DNA from 3 places in the Thalassotalea fusca genome. Region 1 is predicted to be linked to each of the others. Evidence: predicted binding sites of a transcription regulator. Region 1 holds the regulator's gene; each other region holds the start of a gene.
The links. The regulator MetJ, encoded in region 1, represses methionine synthesis genes. The targets are predictions, from matches to a motif close to TAGACGTCTAGACGTCTA.
Positions count from the first base shown of each region.

Region 2: the regulator MetJ is predicted to act here: its motif matches at 1,788-1,805, upstream of metA (homoserine O-succinyltransferase MetA).
Region 3: the regulator MetJ is predicted to act here: its motif matches at 2,964-2,981, upstream of ACSLUK_RS03655 (cystathionine beta-lyase).

Region 1 is NZ_JBQRUN010000003.1:18,275-23,025, reverse strand. It holds gene ACSLUK_RS04505 (adenylosuccinate synthase) at 1-180, shown strand, start outside; gene ACSLUK_RS04500 (malic enzyme-like NAD(P)-binding protein) at 709-1,953, shown strand; partial or broken gene ACSLUK_RS04495 (IS4 family transposase) at 2,009-2,185, opposite strand; gene metJ (met regulon transcriptional regulator MetJ) at 2,311-2,640, opposite strand; gene metB (cystathionine gamma-synthase) at 2,823-3,983, shown strand; gene metL (bifunctional aspartate kinase/homoserine dehydrogenase II) at 4,014-4,751, shown strand, end outside.
Region 2 is NZ_JBQRUN010000006.1:48,089-52,839, forward strand. It holds gene metH (methionine synthase) at 1-751, opposite strand, end outside; gene metA (homoserine O-succinyltransferase MetA) at 765-1,706, opposite strand; gene ACSLUK_RS09240 (sensor histidine kinase) at 2,219-3,232, shown strand; gene ACSLUK_RS09245 (LytR/AlgR family response regulator transcription factor) at 3,247-3,981, shown strand; gene ACSLUK_RS09250 (aromatic ring-hydroxylating oxygenase subunit alpha) at 3,959-4,751, opposite strand, start outside.
Region 3 is NZ_JBQRUN010000002.1:307,691-312,441, reverse strand. It holds gene ACSLUK_RS03670 (LysE family translocator) at 1-322, opposite strand, end outside; gene ACSLUK_RS03665 (DUF3592 domain-containing protein) at 424-1,005, opposite strand; gene ACSLUK_RS03660 (hypothetical protein) at 1,139-1,357, opposite strand; gene ACSLUK_RS03655 (cystathionine beta-lyase) at 1,735-2,907, opposite strand; gene ACSLUK_RS03650 (DNA polymerase II) at 3,084-4,751, opposite strand, start outside.

The sequences.
Region 1 (4,751 bases):
GAAGAGTTGCCGGGTTGGACAGAATCAACAGTTGGCGCAACGTCGGTAGATGCACTTCCAGCTAATGCTAAAGCTTATATTAAGCGCATTGAAGAAGTGACAGGCGTACCTGTAGATATCATCTCTACAGGCCCAGATAGAAATGAAACGATTATCTTAGTTAATCCATTTAATGACTAAGCTAATGCGTTAAGCATTTAATTCGCTTTATCGAAAACGGCTCTAACTACTAGAGCCGTTTTTTTTGACTCACGTTATAGTTTTTTCCATGCTACTAGAGCGATTTTAGGTGAAACAGGACCGACTATATTGGTTGCATAAATATTCGGCTATTTATGTTGAGTCTGATTTTTACTGCAACTAATATTTCTTGTATTTGTTGTGAATGGAAGTTAAATGTATTCAAATTCTGCAAACTGTATTGAACTTGGCAAACTTGCATAAAGTGCCGCTTCTTTAGGTTTTTGGGCAGAACTTTTAGTTTTATATAGATAAGTGAATAAATATAGTCAGTATTTCGATTGTTTATGTGAATTATTTTGTTAGTAAGTCTATATTTAATATAGCTTGTAGCTAATTTTTATATATAAATACCCTTGAATCATCAAGTCTGTTTGCAATAACATATATTGCAATAATAAAAAGAACGAAAATAGCTGACTGCTCCGAGCAGTGTATAAATTACAACTAACGCATTAGGATAAAGACATGACCGATTTACGACAGCAAGCTTTGGACTATCATGAATTCCCAACACCGGGAAAGATTTCTGTCGAATTAACAACACCAGCGGAAACCAGCTTAGACCTGTCTCTTGCATACAGCCCAGGTGTTGCAGAGCCAGTCAGAGCGATTGCCGAAAACCCAGAGGATGTGTACCGTTATACGGCCAAAGGTAATACCGTAGCGGTAATCACCAATGGTACCGCTATTTTAGGGTTGGGTAATCTGGGGCCTATGGCATCTAAACCGGTCATGGAAGGCAAGGCATTGTTATTTAAAAGATTTGCCAACCTTAATTCATTTGATATTGAGGTTAAACACAAGACTGTGGAAGAATTTGTCGACACAGTTGCTAACATTGCCGACAGTTTTGGCGGTATAAATCTTGAGGATATCAAAGCGCCAGAATGTTTTGCTATCGAGAAGGCGCTGATAGAGCGTTGTAAGATCCCTGTGTTTCACGACGATCAACATGGTACGGCAATCGTAACAGCGGCTGGGATGTTGAATGCTTTGGATATCCAAGGTAAATCCATTCAAAATGCCAACATCGTTTGCATGGGGGCAGGGGCTGCGGCAATCGCATGTATGGAGCTTTTGATTAAATGCGGTGCCCAACGTGAAAAGATTTACATGTTAGATACCAAAGGCGTTATTCATACGCGTCGTGATGACTTAAACGAATATAAGAAGTTGTTCGCCAATAATACCGATAAGCGTACATTGGAAGATGTTATTGATGGCGCAGACGTATTTGTCGGTGTTTCAGGTCCAGACTTACTATCAACAGAACATGTTCAAATGATGGCTGATAAACCAATTATTTTCGCTTGCTCGAATCCTGATCCAGAAATTAAACCTGAAGTTGCAATGGCCGCTCGCAATGATGTTATCGTTGCAACAGGGCGTTCTGATTATCCTAACCAAGTGAACAATGTATTATGCTTTCCGTTTATTTTTAGAGGTGCACTAGATGTTCGTGCACGTACTATTAATGATGAGATGAAAGTTGCTGCGGTACATGCTATTCGTGAACTTGCTAAAGAGCCTGTTCCGGCAGAAGTTTTAACAGCATCAGGAGATGAAGCGTTGGAATTTGGTCCTGACTATATTATTCCAAAACCTATGGATAAGCGTCTATGTGCTAAGGTAGCAAAAGCCGTTGCGCAGGCAGCAATAGATTCAGGCGTTGCTGCTTTAGAATTGCCTGAAAATTATATGGCAGACTAAAGGTAGCCATATTTTAGCGCAATAAAAAAGCCAGCGTTGTGTGCCTGTCTCTTGATCACAAGTCAGACTCAAGAGACTGAGCTAACTCATAACCTTCAAGGATGGTTTTCAATTTAAACCATCCTTGCCATATCACCTTAACTGAAGCACGGCCTGTGCGTTTGGTATCTTTCCAGCCACCTAATTTAGCCAGTTCTTGATAAGCCCATGACATATTAGGCACTTTCTCTGGCAGGTTTAATTTAGTTCAAAAAATCCCTGCTAATTACTTAGCAGGGATTTGTGTATAAGAGACAGGCTATAAAGCTGGCTTTTTCGTGCCTAAAGGCTTATACCAATCCTTTATGCAGATTGGTATTAATCATCCTTACTTTCAAATTCGCTGAAATCCGTAATTCCACGCGCTTCAAGCGCCTTACGAACACTTTCAGGGAGTTTTTCTTGATTGTCTTTAGCAAGATCCGCATCATCTGGCAGCGGCTGACCAGTAAAAGCATGCAAAAAAGCTTCGCATAGCAGCTCGCTGTTAGTCGCATGTCTTAAATTATTAACTTGTCGGCGTGTTCTCTCGTCAGTTAACACTTTTAAAACACGCAAAGGAATTGAGACGGTAATTTTTTTTACTTGCTCACTCTTTTTGCCATGTTCTGCATATGGGTTGATATACTCACCATTCCACTCTGCCATGGACATACCTCATTAGTAAAATTCTTTATTATAATAAGAGAATTTTACTAGTTGTTTTGTTTGAGTCAACTATGAATGTGTAGAGGGTTAGATGTCTAAAATGGCTTGACGGTGTTTTTTAAATTGTTTAGAGTTATAGACGTCCAAACATCCAAATGGTTAAAGTTAACTTAGGGGCTTGCATGTCACAGAAAAAATTTGCCACAACCGCAGTAAGAGCGGGTATCAATAGTGATAAACACCATGGCGCAGTCGTCCCTCCGCTTCACCTTTCTAGTACCTATTCTTTAAAAGGCTTTAACGACAAACGAGATTTCGATTATTCTCGAACAGGCAACCCTACCCGATCTTTGTTTGGGCAAGCTATTGCTGAACTTGAAAATGGTCAAGTTGGCATCGTTACCAGTACAGGCATGTCAGCTGTTCATCTTATTTGTCAATTGCTGACAGTCGACGACACCATCGTTATTCCTCATGATTGCTATGGCGGTAGCTATAGACTATTTACACATCTGGCTAAAAAAGGTCAATTTAAGTTAATCGTTGTTGATCAGAATGATGAACCGGCATTAGCAGAAGCACTTCAGTCAAAGCCAAAGGTCGTGTTAATCGAAACGCCAAGCAATCCGCTACTTCGCTTAGTCGATATCGAAAAAGTTACAAAGGCGAGTAAAGCTGTTGGTGCATTGGTCGCGGTAGACAATACCTTTTTGTCGCCCATTCTGCAAAGGCCGCTAGATCTAGGTGCAGACATTGTATTTCATTCCACAACAAAATTTATTAATGGACACAGCGATATTGTTGGTGGTGTTTTGGTCACGAAAACAGAAGCATTGGGCGAGGAACTCGCGTGGTGGGCAAATTGTATTGGTATTACAGGTTCTGCATTCGACAGTTATATGGCACTTAGAGGGCTGAAAACGCTACCGGTAAGAATGCAACAACATCAACAAAATGCGGATGCCGTTGCCACTTTTTTATCTGCGCATGAAGCCATTGATGCTATTTACTATCCTGGACTTGAAAGTCATCCAGGCTATGACATCGCAATTAAACAACAATCTTCATCTGGTGCAATGATGAGCTTTGAAGTAAAAGGTGGTATAGCAGCCGTTACGCGTTTATTTGATGCACTCGAGCTGTTTACACTCGCTCAGTCGCTCGGCGGTGTTGAGAGCTTAATTAGTCACCCTTCAACAATGACACATGCTGGTATGGAATTAGCCGCGCAGGAAGAGGCGGGTATAACGCAATCGTTGGTGCGTATTTCTGTTGGCATCGAAGATATAGAAGACATTCTTGCCGATTTGGCGCAAGGATTATTAGCAAGTCAACAAGTTTGACGCTGGTTAGGAACATATTTGGTATTAATAATGAACGCTAGAATTGAAAATGAAGTATTAGCCGCCGCAAACAACCAGTTGTTGAAACATACGATTCAAATCCATAAGTTTGGTGGCAGTAGCTTAGCATCAACGCAATGTATTAATCGTGTCGTTGAAATCATCAAACAGCATTGTCAACTAAACGATGTTGTTGTGGTATCAGCCAATGGTGGCACGACTGATGCGCTATTCTCTATTATTGAACAAGCAAGGGCACACGATGCTGCCTTAGCAGAATCTATCAAAGCGTTAGAATTGTGCCAACACGAGTTGATTACAGCGCTATTAAACAAAGGTAGTGCAGCAAGACTACTTGACTTGCTTCAAATTGATATTGAGCAGTTAAAATCGTGGATAAGTGAAGATATAGCACTGTATATCAATGATATATTGGCATTTGGTGAAGTATGGTCAGCACGATTGTTGTCAGCTGTTCTAAACCAACAAGTTTGTCCAAGCCATATGATTGACGCGCGTGACTTCTTACGCATTGATAATGAAGTGAATTGCAACGTAGATTTTGACCAAAGTACTAAGAGATTTCAAGAACTTGTACAACCAAGCAGTTTAACCGTGGTAACTGGTTACATTAGCCGTGATGCAGCAGGGCTAACAAAGACGCTAGGTAGAAATGGCAGTGATTATTCTGCAACGATTATGGCTGCCATAACACAAGCCAGTAATGTCACTCTTTGGACCGATGTAGATGGTATCTATAGTGCTGAT
Region 2 (4,751 bases), on a different contig from region 1:
GCGCACAGTTGAGACCAAATGAAATCGGTTGTGCATGACGTAATGAATTATAAAATGCCTCTGTAGTTTGCCCTGAAAGCGTTCGACCTGAGGCGTCAGTAATTGTACCTGAAATCATTACAGGTAAACGCTCACCTAGCTCTTCAAATACCGTTTCCACGGCAAAAATCGCCGCTTTTGCGTTCAATGTGTCAAAAATAGTTTCGATCAAGATGATATCTGAACCACCTTGAATCAATGCCTTGGTCGATTCAATGTAAGCATCTTTTAACTCGTCAAACGTGACATTTCGGTATGCGGGGTCATTTACATCTGGAGAAATTGAACACGTACGGTTAGTTGGTCCCAAAACCCCCGCAACAAACCTAGGTCTGTCAGGTGTTTGTGCTGTCATTTCATCTGCTGCCTGACGTGCAATTTGCGCAGCAACTAAGTTAATCTCTGCGCTATATTGCTCCATGTCATAGTCAGCCATAGCAATAGTGGTGGCGTTAAAGGTATTCGTTTCTAAAATATCTGCTCCAGCTTGCAGATACTCCATGTGAATTGCTTTGATAACGTCAGGCTGGGTTAATACCAACATGTCGTTATTGCCTTTGACATCACAGTGCCAATCAGCAAAACGCTCACCACGATAATCTTGCTCTTCAAACTTATAAGCCTGAATCATCGTACCCATCGCACCATCAAGGATAAGTATTCGTTGGCCTAGTTGCTGCTCTAATAAGGCATAAGATGCTGATTTTTTCATACTACTTCTCTATTTATCCTTCAGGGTGGATCGCCTGAATGCTATTAGCGTCTAACTGATACGGTGTGATTTGATATACATAATAGTTGAGCCAATTGGTGAATAAAAGGCTGCCATGGCTGCGCCATAAGCTTTTTGGCTGCGTGTTTACGTTATCATTGGTAAAATAATTCTCAGGAATTTGGGGTGATATTCCAGCAGATAGATCACGCTGATACTCTTCTAACAACGTAGTTGCATCATACTCTGGATGTCCCGTGAGATACACTTGCTGCTTATTCTTTGACGCAACGAGGTACACGCCTGCTTCTTCAGATTCAGCCAAAACCCTCAGACCATCGATAGCTTCGTACTCTGCACGTTCAATGTAACCATAACGCGAATGTGGTACGTAAAAGGATTCATCAAAGCCACGGGTTAGTTGCTCACGCGGATCTATCGGGTAATGACGATAAACACCAGACAGCTTTTGCTTACGTAAATGGCGTTGAATACCATAATGATGATATAACGCCGCATGTGCAGCCCAACACGAAAACATCGTTGAAGTAACGTTTCTTTCTGCCCAGTCAAATACTTCACATATTTTGTCCCAAAACGTAACATCATGGTAATCCAGCAACGCTAGTGGAGCGCCAGTTATAATTAACCCGTCGTATTGCTTCTCTTTAACGTCGTCGAATAGTCGATAAAAGTTATCAAGGTGTTCTTTAGGCGTATGCTTAGATTCATTAGCATGAATACGAATAAACTCGATGTTGATCTGCAACGGCGTATTGCCAAGCATGCGCAAAATTTGTACTTCGGTTTCTATTTTGTTTGGCATCAAGTTAAGAATTGCGACTTCCATCGGACGAATATCTTGATTAACCGCACGGTGCTCAGACATAACGAAAATATTTTCGTTATCTAGTACGGTAAGTGCGGGCAACTGATCTGGAATTTTAATGGGCATAAAGCATCCACCTTTTTGCAATTCTTCGGCTAAACTTTTAATGGTTATAATGTCGCTTGGATTTCTAGATATGTCAACCTCTAAACGTATAGACGTCTAAAACATTTTGTTATGAGGTGTAAACAGATTGCAGAATCTGTATTTTCAACCTCAATCAAAGTGTAGTAGTTCGCAAGTTCCGTAAATAATCCAAGTCACCAAACAAAACCTAACACTTTGATATAAATACAATTTAATCAGTAAGCATTTTAATTAACCCATTCATATTTATCGCTAAGCACCTGGAAGCAATGAAAATCCCCCCGATATGCCATTAATGAGCAACGATGACTAGTATTTTTTAATTACCATGAAAAAACAATGAAAGTGCGGGACAAATGAAACAAAAATGTTAACAAACAATGTAAATCATGATAAAAAAACAATATAAATGGCTTGTGGTTTCACTTAAATGTTATAGGTAGCGTAAAGGAATCAACGCGTTATCACGCAACGACTACTAGGGAAGGGAAATGGTCACGCAAAGAATTTCAAAACTCGGATATTACAAATTCACTTTCTATACATCGTTTGTATTAACAGTTGTGTTTGCTGCTTTCGGCTCATCCTATCAATCAAACGTGATAGTTGCCGAGTTACTAGCCGCATTAACTTGGTTTGTGTGTTTTTATTGGTGGCCGCTGTGGACTGCTGGCTATTTAATTTTCAAACTTAGGAATAAAGAACGCGGTCATTACCTGCTTGAGTTATTGATCCTTTGGATTTCCTTATTAATAGGACACATCGCCAAAGATATTTTTCAAGGCGTAATTTTTAGCAAATATGTTTTTGACATGGAAAACACCTTGGTCATGTCAATTTCTTGGACGTTAATTATGTATTCAATTGCACGCGTGTATGAATATAGTGAAATGCTTATTTCGAGCAAAATAAACCTGCATAAAGCGCAGGCAGAAACACTTAGGTATCAGCTAAACCCGCATTTATTGTTCAATAGTCTTAACACGATATCTGCCATGATTCACACTAATCCTGATGAAGCTGATCGCATATTGCATGACCTTGCAGCATTGCTGCGCTTTTCACTTGAGTTGTCTGACAAAGAAAAAATAACAGTGCAAGCCGAGTTAGACCTAATCGCACGTTACATTAGCATTGAAAAGGCTCGTTTCGGTGAACTACTCACACTCGACACTCATGTTGATCCCGAAAGTAATAATTACTTACTTCCACCTCTTATCGTGCAAACCTTAGTAGAAAATGCCATCAAACATAACAATAAAAATAAGCCTTTACACATTAATGTGACAATTAAGCGTGTAAACAACAAACTTAAAATTTCAGTCAGTGACAATGGCGTAGGCTTCCCAGAGCATGTTTTGAAGCTAGACACTCACAGGCGAGTAGGACTGAAAAATGTTAAAACGCGCATTCAGCATTGTCCATCTTCATCATTAAGCTTAGAAAATGGCTCAACGTCCAGTGGTATTGGTGCAATTGCAACTTTGTATATAGCACAAACGTAGATTGGGGAATAGATATGGAAAGTAAAACACTCACCGCCTATATTTTAGACGATGAAGCGATGGCCATTAGCAAGTTAAGCCATCAATTATCTCAAATTAACAACATTGACATTGTAGGCAATTCACAAGAGCCCCTTTCTGCGATTCACGAAGTTAACAAAATAAATCCAGATGTTATTTTTCTCGACATTAATATGTCAGAATTAAATGGCTTTGATGTATTAAGTTCATTGCCGACACATACCTTGGTCGTATTCACTACCGCTTACAGTGAATATGCGATTAAAGCATTTGATAAAGATGCAGTAGATTACTTGTTGAAACCATTTGATACCGAACGATTGAAACAAGCTGTTGAAAAAGTGCATCAGAAGCTAAGTACCAGCCAAAAAACACCAATTACGAATACTACACATGAACCACACCTTGTCAGTAAACAAGGCGATCGAATTTTCATACTTAAAACTGACGATATCTATTACTTAAAGTCCACCGCTAGCGGCGTTTGCGCCTATACATTTGATCGTGCTTATCCAGTCAATTATTCACTCGAACAACTGGAAGACTTACTTGATCCTGCTTTATTCATTAGATTGCATCGCAGTTACATGATCAATATTCACCACATTAAAGAAATCCAGCGCTGGTTTGGCGGTAAACTAATGTTGATAATGAACGACGAGAACAAAAGTGAGTTAAATAGCAGTCGCGACGGTGCTAAGAAGATTAAGCAGTTCTTCTGTTTTTAGTAGATTCAACACTTATATCTTTTATATCGTTGTTGACAAAGTGTTGCCTATACCAAGCGCTAAAATAAGCACTGTCAGCCTCCATGTCAGTGTAGTAACCCGACGTAGCTCGGCTTGACTTTGCTTGTTGTTGTACGAGTTCACATAGCTGGCAATCCTGTTGAATCGTATTGTGCCAAAGCCATTTCAACGTTGGTAACTTCTTGTGATCAAAATCTGCATTAGTTAACCAAAACAATTTGACTTGCGTGTGCCCTGCTGTTTTGGGCTCAAAGCACACAACCACGACGTGATCTGAATATATAGAAAAGTGCAAGAATGGGCCCAGAGAACCATAAACAAAGCCATGATCTATACCTTCTTGTTTACCTAGTAGTGAACCAATGAGTTGCCCTGTTTGCGTCCCTGTAGCGCGAGGCGATTGCAAATGCACACCATTGATGACTGAGTAAACGGCATTATTGCTATTAATGAATTGCGGCTCGGGTACCAAGTGCTCGAAAGATTCTGCCCTTGAGAAGTAGGCATTTTGTTGTTGAATGAATTGGCTCATGTCGCCATTTTCTAATAATTCTACATGTCCTTCGGCTTGTGAAAGCTGAGGATGGTTCGGCGCACAGTGATAACATTCTAAGAAATTCTCGGTAACAATCTTCCAGTTTGCCGAACAGGCATACTCCTGCGAATGTGCAACTATGGTATTTTGTACACCATAAAACTCAAAGAATTGCTTTAAATTTGTCAGATCAACATTACCAACATCATCTTCA
Region 3 (4,751 bases), on a different contig from region 1:
TATTAACATCACTCAATACAGCACTTTCAGTCAAATCAGGTTTTGCTCGAATCGCTTTTAAGCCAAGATAAATTAAGTATCCCGCGCCGCACCATTTCATCACAATAAAAAAGTCACTCGACATCGCTAATATTGTACCAACGCCAACAAGCGAAAGTGTCAACGCAATGATATCGCCACACAGTACACCCAACACGAGAGGAATTGACGATTTGCGACCATGTACAAATGATTGGCCTACTACTAGCAACACTGTTGGGCCGGGTGTAAAACAGAGCACACTACAGGCCACGATAAATGACAACCATGTTTCAAGCGACATCCAAATTACCTTTTTTAATCTTTTAGAACGACTACTCGCCCGCTACTTTGACAATATATTACCCAAAATATGACAAGTAAGCGAGAATGCACTTCATTGCCTTATTTGATACTGTCACTATCAGACACTTCAAAGGCATTTTCATGATAAATGGGTGATGTAAATGCTAGTCTTAATATCGGCGTTAGTTTAGCACCAACATAACTGAACAATGCGACGCTCACTAGCAAATAGAATTTCTCACCATTAATTAACTGCGTTATGTCATGCAAATCAAAAATATATAGCCCAAACGCACAGAAAATTACGCCTATCGCTAAAAATATTCGCATGATAGTTTCGGTTTGAGATGTGCCCTGTTTTAACTTTGCGATTTTGGGGTTAAGTTTATCTACGTATACTTCTATCGCTTCACCAACAACAAAGTTTTCTCGTTCGTATTCTTCATCTGCAATGAAACGATAAGTCTTACCATATTCGTATTCAACAATCGGCAAGGAATACGTTTTTGGGCTTTCTTCCGGGTGTTTTAATACTGAGGTGATATTTTCGATCGAGGAATAGCCAACAACTCGTCCAAAGACTTTATTGCTACGACGTAAGAAATGTTGATGTTTATCCTGCACTACGACACCAAACAATAAGCAAAATAACCCAACAATTAAGACAACCAATGCAACCATTGCGACTCTTTGAAAAGCTATATTCAACCTATATTAACTATTAACCAGAATACAAGAAATGTCACATTTTAGAGGTAGATAAATTAGAGATATAGAGATATAGAGAGATTACGAAAGGAAAATGCTGAGTGGCTTACATTCTGCGATAATCACGGCGATTAATTTTAAGCGCAATAAACAAACTGATTAGGCCCAACATTATCGCAGATAACGCATGAAAATTAGGCGATGAGTTAAAAGGTGTATTCGCGAACAAGTAGGCGATACCATAAACTAAGGTCCCCATACCTAACCCAGCCAAAAAACATCGACCAATTAGTAACGTAATTTGTTCGAATTTTTCAAAGTCCATTTAATGTCCTTTACCTAAACTTGTACCTAACCACGGCACAACAATTCACACATAGTTAACACAAGTGTTACACAGAAACGGTTATTTGGCCAATCATTATTAGCATTAAATGAAAATATTTTGTTAACCATGTGGAATGATTTAAGAAGTGTACAGTTCTAATTCTATTGTACTATATAGCCTGCAACATAGCCTGCAACGACGAACTGTAAATTAATCGTTAACAAGAGAAACATAAAAAACACCGTGACACACTATAGATGTCACGATGCCCTTTACAGTAGTGCTGACGTCAATACGAAAATATGTTTACCTGATTTTCCAGCGACGGCATATCACAACAAAGAACGTCTTTAGCAAATGGTATATCGAGCGTCTTACAGCGCTGCATTTAAACGTTCGAAGCCTCGTGCGAGATCCTCAATTAAGTCATCAACATCTTCAAGACCTATGTGCAACCGAATAAGTGGGAACTTATATGGCCATTGTGTAGCAGTTCTTAGTCGACCTACATTAGTATTCCCTAGTATAAGACTTTCAAATCCGCCCCAAGAGTAACCCATCTTAAAGTGCTCCATGCCATCTAAAAGCGCATCAATTGCGCGTTGATCGCCACGATTCAAAACAACGGAAAACAATCCATTTGAACCTGTAAAATCACGTTTAAAAAACTCATGACCAGGGCATGAAGAAAATGCTGGATGCAAAATGGTAGCTACTTCATCACGTGCAGCAAGCCAATTAGCAACCTTTAATGCGTTTTCTTCATGTTGCTTAAGCCTTACCGACAGCGTACGCATTCCACGCATCGCTAAATATAAATCATCCGGTGATGTACATTGCCCCATCAGATAACTATTTTCTCTTAGTTCTGGCCAATACTTTTCAGTCGCAGTTGCTGTTCCTAACATCACATCTGAGTGGCCTACTATGTATTTAGTCGCCGCTTGAATAGAAATATCAACACCGTAGTCGAATGGTTGAAAGTTAACACCCGCTCCCCAAGTGTTATCTAACATGACTATGCAGTCATGTTGATGAGCTACTTCAGCAATCCCCGGGACATCCTGCACCTCCATAGTGATCGAGCCGGGAGACTCTAAAAATACAATACGGGTGTTAGGTTGAATGAGTTTATCAATGTCTTTGCCGACTAATGGATCATAATATGTAGTTTCAACACCGATGCGAGATAAAACTTTATCGCAGAAATCACGCGTAGGTTCATAGGCAGTATCAACCATCAAGATATGATCGCCAGTTTTAACAAATGCTAAAATCGCGTTAGTGATTGCAGCAGTTCCCGAAGGATACACAGCACAACCAGCTCCGCCTTCGATGGCAACCATCGCATCACTAAATGCAAATGTTGTTGACGTTCCCCTTCGTCCATAAAAATGTACTTGATTGCCGCGATTTACCGTTGCATGTTTCATGTCTTTTACCGAATCAAAAACTACGGTTGACGCTCTTTCAACAGGTGGATTAACAACGTTTCCAGTCCATTTCTTAGCCCGTCCTGCATTGACAATCTTTGTATCTTTTTTCATTTTAAACCTTTTAGTCGCGAAAACCTTCGTCGTTTAACACTCATCTTTTGGCATTCTAGCCATCTAAACCAATACATTTATACCTACATAAATACAAAAACTCACGCACTTTTTTGTTATTGCTTAGAGCGTGTTGCTCTAGGTTAATTATTTAATGCTAAGCGTTTTTTGGAAAATCAAAACAATGATAGCTGCTGATCAACCGCCTGTTCAAAACTGGTGTTGATGAACGGCAATATATCATCTGCAACCGCTTTCAATTGTTTATCAATGTAATGCTGGTAATTTAATGGTGAACATACATGTTCAATTGCTTGCGGGCCTGCATGCGTAATTACGTATTCTATCCAGCCTTTATTTTGATACTTTAATGGTTTACCCAATGCATCATTTTTATCATCTGCAAACCGAGCCGCTTTAACATGCGGTGGCACATTTTTCACATAATGTGCCAATTTCCTTCTTAATCGCTTACGGTAAACCAGTTGGTGATCAAATTCTCCGTTTAGCGTTTGTTCAACTATTGTTCGAATATACTGGTTAATCTCAATCACGGAATCTTGGTCAAATACTTTTTGATATAGTGCTTGCTGAAACGATTTCGCAAGTGCGGTCCAATCACTTCTAACCGTTTCTAATCCTTTAAAAATAAGCCGAGAATCACCATCTTCTATCACCTGCCCTACATAGCGTTTTTTTGTTCCTAACTGATTAGCCGTGCCACTTTGCATTGCTCCTCTAATAGCTGGCATAAAGAATTGACGAAAATGGGTCTCAAATTCTATTTCCAACAAGCACGGTGTTTCAAACTGCGCTTCGATCTCTTGTTGCCATTGTGTATTTATGAATTGCTGTAACTCTGAACCGAGTTTTTTGCTATCTTCCAGCGAAAATTCATCGCCTATATGTACGAATATCGAATCCGTATCACCATAAATCACTCGATGGCCTAATGCTTCAATCCAGACTTTGGTCTGTTTAAGTATGGCATGACTGCGCTTAGTGATGGAGCCTGATAGTCTCGGATCAAAAAATCGACAACCAGTAGAGCCCAAGATACCGTAGAACGAATTCATAATGATTTTTATCGCTTGCGACAATGGCGCATTTTGATCACGTTTCGCTTTGTCCCTTTCCTGCCACAATTGTGTAATGATTTCAGGTAAAAAATGCTGCGTTCGTGAGAAGTAAGCTCCGTCAAAGCCAGCAATTGCTTGTTGCGGTGATTTCAACCCTTCTACCATACCAATAGGGTCAATATTAAATGTACGAATGATCGATGGGTACAGTGATTTGAAATCTAACACTAACACGTTTTTGTATAAGCCAGGGATAGAGTCCATTACGTATCCCCCCGGCGAAACTAGCCCTTTTAATCCATCACCTAAATTAGGTGCAACATAACCATGGCGATGTAACTTAGGTAGGTACAAGTTGGTAAAGGCAGCGACAGAACCGCCAATTCTATCGATTGCCAATCCGGTTAATTGTGCGCGCAACATGGCAAAATCAATGAGCTGCGTATGAGAAAAGATATCATAAACCAACTTGCAATCTTGGAGGTTATAGGCCGCTAACGCCCATTTATTATGATGAAAATTATGGACAATTTCGGCAACTCGATTATCGACGTCCTCAACTTTTTTGCCAACACCTAGTAACGCGTTTGCGACAAAATCTAATGAAAAGCTAGTAAAACTGTAAGTAGCCGTTTTTAGCAGGTCAATGCCATCTAGCACTACGCGACCATCTATATCCAGAAATTGTTGTTCACTATTTCGGTTTTTTCGCCAGCGAGGAATTTGCCGACTGCGACCAATTGCAAAATCAATGCGATGGTGGTC